2 regions of the Thermanaerothrix solaris genome follow, and region 2 is predicted to be linked to the other one. Evidence: a T-box and tRNA genes for the amino acid it is inferred to sense, from the RefSeq annotation. Region 2 holds a T-box; the other holds one or more tRNA genes.

Region 1 (4,427 bases), 350 kb from region 2:
CCTTAGGACCGTTAGAGTTACGGCCGCCGTTCACCGGGGCTTCGGTTCGGAGCTTCGCTTGCGCTAACCCCTCCCCTTAACCTTCCGGCACTGGGCAGGCGTCAGCCCCTATACATCGCCTTACGGCTTAGCAGAGACCTGTGGTTTTGGTAACCAGTCGCTAGGGCCATTTCACTGCGACCCCCCGGCGCTACGCGGTTTAGGCTCACGCCAAGGGGCACCCCTTCTCCCGAAGTTACGGGGCCAATTTGCCTAGTTCCTTAACGAGGGTTCTCCCGTTCGCCTGGGTATACTCTACCCGTCTACCAGTGTCGGTTTGCGGTACGGGCACCCGAGATTCAACGCTTAGAAGCTTTTCTTGGCAGCAAGGCTCAGCTCACTTCGCCTTACGGCCCGCCATGGTGTCTCAGCTCAGCCGGCGGATTTGCCTACCGGCCTCATCGCCTGACACACCATGCACCTGCACGACCAATCGCAGGCTGGCCTACCTCGCTGCGTCCCTCCATCGCTCCTCTCGGGTGGTTCCGGAATGTTGACCGGATGTCCATCACCTACGCCTTTCGGCCTCGGCTAAGGGCCCGACTAACCCGACGCGGATTGACCTGGCGTCGGAAACCTTAGACATACGGCGAACACGGTTCTCACGTGTTTTACGCTACTCATGCCTGCATTCTCACTTCTACACGCTCCAGCCGTCCTTCCGGTCGACCTTCCCCGCGTGTAGAACGCTCCCCTACCGCCCCAGCCTAGGCTGGGACCCATGGCTTCGGTATCAGGCTTAGCCCCGTTGAGTTTTCCGCGCAGGGTCACTAGACCAGTGAGCTATTACGCACTCTTTAAAGGATGGCTGCTTCTAAGCCAACCTCCTGGTTGTTTCAGTAACCCCACATCGTTTCCCACTTAGCCTGAATTTTGGGACCTTAGCCGATGGTCTGGGCTGTTTCCCTCTCGACCACGAATCTCATCACCCGCAGTCCGACTGCCACGCTATGGAGTAGCGGCATTCGGAGTTTGATTGGGTTCGGTAAGCAATAAGCCCCCTAGCCCATTCAGTGCTCTACCTCCGCTACTGAACGCGTGGCGCTAGCCCTAAAGCTATTTCGGGGAGAACCAGCTATCTCCGGGTTCGTTTGGCATATCACCCCTACCCACAGCTCATCCCCTAACTTTGCAACGTTAGTGGGTTCGGGCCTCCACGAGCGGTTAAGCTCGTTTCACCCTGGCCATGGGTAGCTCACCCGGTTTCGGGTCTAATCCCTGCGACTCAGCGCCCTATTCAGACTCGCTTTCGCTACGGCTCCGGGTGTCACTCCCTTAGCCTCGCCACAGAGATTAACTCGCAGGCTCATTCTCCAAGAGGCACGCTGTCAGGCCTAGCGGCGCGCACCCGGCTTTCGCCGGAGCACCGACCCGCTATTAGCCCTCCAACTGCTTGTAGGCTTACGGTTTCAGGTTCTATTTCACTCCCCTCGCCGGGGTACTTTTCACCTTTCCCTCACGGTACTTGTTCACTATCGGTCGCCAAGTGTATTTAGCCTTGGAGGGTGGACCCCCCAGCTTCCCGCCGGATTAGCGTGCCCGGCGGTACTCAGGGTCCTGGCGGGAGGCAATTCGCTTTCGCATACGGGGCTATTACCCTCTCTGGCAGGCTTTCCCACACCTTTCTGCTAGCAAATTGCTTTGTCACTCCCATGTGCCAGGCCCTACAACCCCACCCCGGCAAGCCGGGATGGTTTGGGCTGTTCCCCTTTCGCTCGCCACTACTCAGGGAATAATTTCTTTTCCTCTGGGTACTTAGATGTTTCAGTTCCCCAGGTTCCCCTCGCTCCGCCTATGGGTTCAGCGGGCGATGCCAGTGGTTCACCACTGGCGGGTTTCCCCATTCGGAGATCCCCGGATCAACGCCTGTTCACGGCTCCCCGAGGCTTATCGCAGTGACCCACGTCCTTCATCGGCACTTGGCGCCTAGGCATCCACCGTAAGCCCTTAGTAGCTTCCGTACGTGATACGGAGAACCCAGGACTCTTTGTTTTTTGTCCCGTCGAAATTGGGCCTTACGTTGTTTGGCCTACATCACACTATTCACTTTTTAAGGTGCTGCTCCGATCTGACGATCGGGCGCCGTTGGCTGGCGCTCAGTGCCCCTCACCCTGCGGTCAGAACCACTCAGCACAAGCCAACCTGCACAACCCTAACTTGTTAATTTTCACGCGGCGACCCGGCTCACCGCCGGGTCGTCATCTTACACCCTTGCGGTTTGCCTTACGGTTCAGATCACCAGACTACTTCGATTCACGTACTCCGTCAACCTCGTCCTTCTTTTACCTCTGCCGTTTCCGGCTTCCTCCGTGTAACTCAGTGGAGATGAGGGGATTCGAACCCCTGACCTCCGCCGTGCAAAGGCGGCGCTCTCCCAACTAAGCTACATCCCCGTGTTCGGGGCAGTGGGCCTTTCAGGAGTCGAACCTGAGACCTCGCCCTTATCAGAGGCGCGCTCTAACCAGCTGAGCTAAAGGCCCATCCGGTGCCGCCCGCACCTTAACAACTGAGAAGTGATAGGAAGTTCACCCTGCGACCCGACCTCGCCACCGCTGCGAGGATTTGAAGGATCACAGTTTGCGCAAGTTGAGCGTCCCTCCGCAGAGGGTTGCTCAGCGCTCCCTAGAAAGGAGGTGATCCAGGCGCACCTTCCGGTACACCTACCTTGTTACGACTTCGTCCCAGTCACCAGCCCCACCTTCGACGGCGCCCTCCCTTGCGGGTTAGGCTACCGGCTTCAGGTGTTGCCAGCTCCCATGACGTGACGGGCGGTGTGTACAAACCCCGGGAACGTATTCACCGCAGTATGGCTGACCTGCGGTTACTAGCAACTCCGTCTTCATGCAGGCGGGTTGCAGCCTGCAATCTGAACTGAGGCCGGCTTTGGGGGATTGGCTCCGCCTCGCGGCTTCGCGACCCATTGTACCGACCATTGTAGCGTGTGTGTAGCCCAGGACATAAAGGCCATGCTGACTTGACGTCATCCTCACCTTCCTCCGGCTTAAGGCCGGCGGTCCCGTGTGACACATGTAACACACGGCGAGGGTTGCGCTCGTTGGCGGACTTAACCGAACATCTCACGACACGAGCTGACGACAGCCATGCAGCACCTGTGCAGGCTCCCCGAAGGGTCGGTCACCTTTCGGCTCCCTACCACCTGCATGTCAAGCCCTGGTAAGGTTCTTCGTGTTGCATCGAATTAAACCACACGCTCCGCTGCTTGTGCGGGGTCCCGTCAATTCCTTTGAGTTTTAGCCTTGCGGCCGTAGTCCTCAGGCGGTGGACTTATCGCGTTAGCTTCGGCACTGATGGATTTTAACCCACCAACGCCAAGTCCACATCGTTTACGGCTAGGACTACCGGGGTCTCTAATCCCGTTTGCTCCCCTAGCTTTCGCGTCTGAGCGTCAGAGACAGTCCAGGGGGCCGCCTTCGCCACTGGTGTTCCTCCGGATATCTACGCATTTCACCGCTACACCCGGAATTCCACCCCCCTCTACTGCTCTCTAGTCCAGCAGTATTGAACGACCTCTCCCGGTTGAGCCGGGAGATTTCACATCCAACTTGCCGGACCGCCTACACGCGCTTTACGCCCAGTAAATCCGGATAACGCTCGCCTCCTACGTTTTACCGCGGCTGCTGGCACGTAGTTAGCCGAGGCTTATTCGGAGGGTACTGTCCTTCCTCATCCCCTCCAAAAGCGCTTTACAACCCGAAGGCCTTCATCGCGCACGCGGCGTCGCTGGGTCAGGCTTTCGCCCATTGCCCAATATTCCCTACTGCTGCCACCCGTAGGTGTCTGGCCCGTGTTTCAGTGCCAGTGTGGGGGGCCACCCTCTCAGGCCCCCTACCCGTCATCGCCTTGGTAGGCCGTTACCCTACCAACTAGCTGATGGGACGCAGGCCCATCCCGAAGCGGCTTGCGCCTTTAGTTCTGCGGCCTCTAATCCACAGAACCACATGGGGTATTAGCAGCCCTTTCGAGCTGTTATCCCCCTCTTCGGGGTAGGTCACCTACGCGTTACTCACCCGTTCGCCACTGAGTGCGTTACGAGAACACACTCCGTTCGACTTGCATGTATTAGGCGCGCCGCCAGCGTTCATCCTGAGCCAGGATCAAACTCTCCGCAAGAGTTTGAATCGCCTTTTCAGGCGTCAAGGTTAAACTCACCGGATCGACAGGTGCCTTCCTATCACTCTTCAGTTGTTAAGGTGCTGCTCTCCGAGGGCCAGATTCTACCCATCCTCATCACCCCTGTCAAGGGCCGCCGATAAAACCGCCGATGTCAATCCTGCGCTCTCCTTTCGTCCAGCGGGGTTAACACCGGCTTCACTCACGACACCCTTGTCAGGCCTGGTCCCTCTTGAGACTTACCTGTTCAGTTGTTA
Region 2 (4,427 bases):
ATCTCATTGCCGCAGGGCCCATAATACCCCACCGCCGAGGCTTGCAGCAAGACTGAAGGTTTGCGGGCGGCTAAAGAGAAGGCTTCCACGACTGCTTCACCACTCCAAACGCGACTGGTGAGAAACTCGTGCTTGCGTTGCGGTGTCCAGCGGCCAGCCCCTAAATTTGCCCCGGCCAAATTGACCACCGCGTTCATCTCAGCCAGCACATCCGCCCATGGAGCGCCGCGGCGTCCATCCCAGGGATACACGGTTACCGCAGACGGCAAGCGCACCGCCTGAGGACGGCGGCTCAAAACACTGACCTCGTGCCCCATTTCCAGCAAGCGCCCGATCAACGCCCGCCCGATAAAACCACTACCGCCAATAATCAGAATCCTCATGAGATCAGCCTCACTTCCTCATAGAAACTTATATCTATACGAAAAATAAAAGGGATGTGGAGCATGGTTCTTTTTGATTATACTTTGATCCCCTCACCCCGAAACCCTGTCGGCGGCGTGTCAAGCCAAAAGATAATGTTACCGAACGGCTATTGTTCTGCCAAAAGATAATGTTACCCAAGCGGCCACTCCTTTCAGGGAAGGTGGGATGGAAAAGCTGAATGTCAAAGAACAATCTGGCCAGTTGGCCTTCGGGGGTGCCACACAAGCGCTGATAGCCAACGACCAGCCGATCAGACATGTGAATGCTCTGGCTGTTGTAAGGTCAGGCGGACATCCTCCACCTGACCCTCTGGAGCACAGGGCAGGTGGGCGAGGCGGTCAACCAGCGCCTGGATCTCTTCACGCAAGCGCATGGGATTGGTTTGCTCACGCAGGGCCAGGCAGGCCGCCTGTTTCTCCGGGGAGAGTGCACCGGCCTGGATGAGCCGTTCGAGAGGCGGGATGGCAGGGGCGTACATGCGTTTGACTTTGGCAGGCGTCTGTTCGGAGCGGATACGTTTTTCTTGCAGGCGCAGGACGGGCTGGAAGAAGTTATGGTATAGCCAGAGTTTGTCATAGAGTTGGTTGAGCAAATGGGTCTGTTCCACCGTGTCCAGCCGACCATAGCCGACATAGGCGCGCACCAGCGAGAAGTTGTTTTCTTCCACAAAGCGATTGTCGTTCTTGTGAAAGGGACGGCTGCGCGAAACGTCTGCTTTCACTTTGTCCTTCCAGTAACGCAGGAGATGGGCGTTCAGGAACTCGCTGCCGTTATCCGGGTGCAATTCGCGGATTGCGAAGGGTAAACGCTGGCGAATGCGCTCAAAGCCGTCTTGCATGACCAGCCAGGAGCGTCCCAGCACTGCCACACACTCACTCCAGCCACTGGCCACGTCCACCAGTTGCAGGGTGTGGACGTATTGTCCCTGGGAGCTTAAGCCGCAGTGGTGCACCAGGTCGACTTCCAGGTGCCCGGGCTGACGTTCCTCCCAGGCAATGCGCCGCATCGGGATGAACGACCTCACGCTGGAAGTCGGGGCCGGGCGTCCCACCCGATGCGCCAGGCGCTGGGCAGCCCGTTGCGAAGCCGGCAAGCGCCGCCGCACACTGGAAATGCTGATCTTTCCCAGCAATTCCAGCGTTGTCTCGCTCAGGAGCAATTCACCGTGCGCTTGCAAGTGCCTGGCCATCCAGACCAGGTTCGGTTGCAGACGTTCGGCACAGGGATAATCCAGACTGCGAGCGATCACCGCAATCGCCGCATCTACCTCCGGCCCATACCTCTTGCCGCGCTCCCGCTTACGCCGCTTGCGTCCTAGCTCCCCATTCAGCAAACGGATCAGCGATTTGCGGTGCAGCCCGGTCACGGCCTGGGCTTCATCCAGCAGACGGCTGCGCTCTTTGCGCCCTTCCGCCCGCCAGTACCGCAGCCGTATCTTGTGTAAGTACTTGCGACGCTCATCTACGGTCATTGGATCGGTTTCGGCCATCTCGTTCACTCCGGTAACATTTTCTTTTGAGTGAACGATCATATCTCGGTAACATTTTATTTGATAGAACGCGGGCGGTTGATTTTTTGCCCACTTCGTGGCATAATTGGCGCATCTGAAAAGCGATGATGGAAACGAGTAGGCTCATGCGAGGCTGTCAGCGAACCCGGGAGAGTGTGAGCCGGGGCAGATCGGTGAGCCGAAAATCCTTCCGGAGCTGCAAACTGAACGCGGACCAGAGGGTTCGCCAGTAGGGGCGCCGGCCTCGCCAGCCGTTACCCAGGGCGCAGGTATCAACGGGTAAACCGGGCGTACCTGGCAGAGTGCCTGCCTGTGGGCAGGAATCAGGGTGGTACCGCGAGAACCCCCTCTCGTCCCTGAAGTGGAGAGAGGGTTTTTATTTAGATATCATCTCATTTTCGGAGAGATCAAACCCAAGGTGATTAGAGGAGTAGCGTATGTTCCGACCCATCTCACCGAAACTCGATATCGTCGCGCTTGAGGAGTCCATCCTACGTTTTTGGAAAACGCATGATATTTTCCACGAAACCCTGCGCCAACGAGAAGGCCAGCCGGAATATGTTTTCTACGAAGGACCCCCCACTGCCAATGGCAAGCCTGGCGTACATCACGTCCTGGCACGCGCGTTCAAGGATGTCTTTCCCCGCTATAAAACCATGCGCGGCTTTCACGTCATTCGCCGCGGAGGATGGGACACTCATGGGCTCCCGGTCGAGATTGAAGTGGAAAAACAACTGGGGTTTAACACCAAGCGGGAAATTGAAGCCTATGGGATTGCCCGCTTCAATGAACTCTGCCGCAAATCAGCCTTCACCTACATTCGCGAGTGGGAGAAACTCACCGAACGTATCGCCTTTTGGGTTGACCTGGACACTGCATACATCACCTACACCAACGATTACATCGAATCGGTGTGGTGGATTCTGAAAAACTTCTGGGAACGCAATCTACTCTATCAGGGTTTCAAGGTTGTCCCCTATTGCCCGCGCTGTGGCACGCCGCTTTCGGATCATGAGGTTGCTCTCGGTTACGATGAAGCCACCGATCCCTCGGTTTATGTGCGCTTACCTCTGGTGGACGAACCCGGGACGTCCTTGTTGATCTGGACAACCACGCCCTGGACACTGCCCGCCAACGTAGCTGTAGCCGCTCACCCGGACGTAGACTACGTGGTCATTGAACGCAAAACTCCAGAAAACGGGAAAGAACGCCTGATCCTGGCCGAACCGCTGGTTTCACGCGTCTTCGGAGATGAGCCGATTACCGTGATTGCCAAAATGAAAGGGCGCCAGTTGAAGGGTAAACGCTATCACCCGTTGTTCACCTTCCTGCCGGTGGATAAACCCGCCCATTACGTCGTTTTGGGTGATTTCGTAACCACCGAAGAGGGCACCGGCCTCGTGCATATGGCACCTGCCTTTGGCGCAGAGGATATGAGCGCAGCGCTGGAATACGACTTGCCTATCCTGATGACCGTCAATGAAGAAGGTGCTTTCATCCCCGAAGTGCGCCCATGGGCCGGTAAATTCGTCAAAGATGCCGACCCCGAAATTACCGAGGACTTACGCCGCCGTGGGCTATTGTTACGCGCCGAAACCTACACGCATACCTACCCCTTCTGCTGGCGTTGTTCTACCCCCTTGCTGTATTATGCTCGCCCCACCTGGTACATCCGCACCAGCCAGTTCAAAGAGCAAATGGTTGCTCTGAACGAGAAAATTAACTGGTATCCTGAACACATTAAATATGGGCGTTTTGGCAATTGGCTGGCTAATAACATTGATTGGGCTTTAGGGCGCGAGCGCTATTGGGGCACGCCTCTGCCCATCTGGGAATGCCAGCAGTGTCACCATCAGGAGTGCATCGGATCAGTCGCCGAACTCTCGCAAAAAGCCGGGCGAGACCTCTCAGGGCTCGACCTGCACCGCCCTCATGTGGATGAAATCCGCTGGAAATGCCCGGATTGCGGTGGCACCATGACCCGCGTCCCGGAGTTGATTGATGTCTGGTTTGATTCGGGAGCGATGCCGGTTGCCCAATGGCATTATCCCTTTGAGAACCAAGAGATGTTCAAACGCCAATTCCCGGCGGACTACATCTGCGAGGCTGTTGACCAAACGCGCGGTTGGTTCTACTCCCTCCACGCCATCAGCACGCTGCTATTCAATGAAGTTGCTTACAAGAATGTGATCTGCCTCGGGTTGATCTTGGACGCTCAAGGGCAAAAGATGTCCAAGTCACGCGGAAACGTAGTAGACCCCTGGGACGTGATCAATCGCACCGGTGCTGATGCCATGCGTTGGTACCTCTACACCGCCAGCCCGCCCGGCCAGGAACGTCGTTTCTCAAGTGATTTGGTGGCCGAGGTGCTGCGCAATTTTGTGCTCACCTTGTGGAACACCTATGCCTTCTTCGTGACATACGCCAATCTGGATAAGTGGCAACCCTCAGATGAGGAACCTGAATATACCCCCTTGGATCGCTGGCTACG

Evidence for each region. The T-box of region 2 lies ahead of ileS (isoleucine--tRNA ligase). A T-box ahead of a tRNA ligase gene usually reads a tRNA of that ligase, here a tRNA-Ile.
Region 1: it encodes a tRNA-Ile, which carries the amino acid that the T-box ahead of ileS (isoleucine--tRNA ligase) is inferred to sense. The anticodon was not compared.

The regions. Positions count from the first base shown of each region.
Region 1 is NZ_JAUHMF010000002.1:604,097-608,523, reverse strand. Features, by position in the region: rRNA gene QYE77_RS11020 (23S ribosomal RNA) at 1-2,000, opposite strand, end outside; tRNA gene QYE77_RS11015 (tRNA-Ala) at 2,360-2,432, opposite strand; tRNA gene QYE77_RS11010 (tRNA-Ile) at 2,446-2,519, opposite strand; rRNA gene QYE77_RS11005 (16S ribosomal RNA) at 2,666-4,170, opposite strand.
Region 2 is NZ_JAUHMF010000002.1:951,236-955,662, reverse strand. Features, by position in the region: gene QYE77_RS12655 (TIGR01777 family oxidoreductase) at 1-383, opposite strand, end outside; gene QYE77_RS12650 (hypothetical protein) at 677-1,957, opposite strand; T-box leader at 2,032-2,297, shown strand; gene ileS (isoleucine--tRNA ligase) at 2,374-4,427, shown strand, end outside.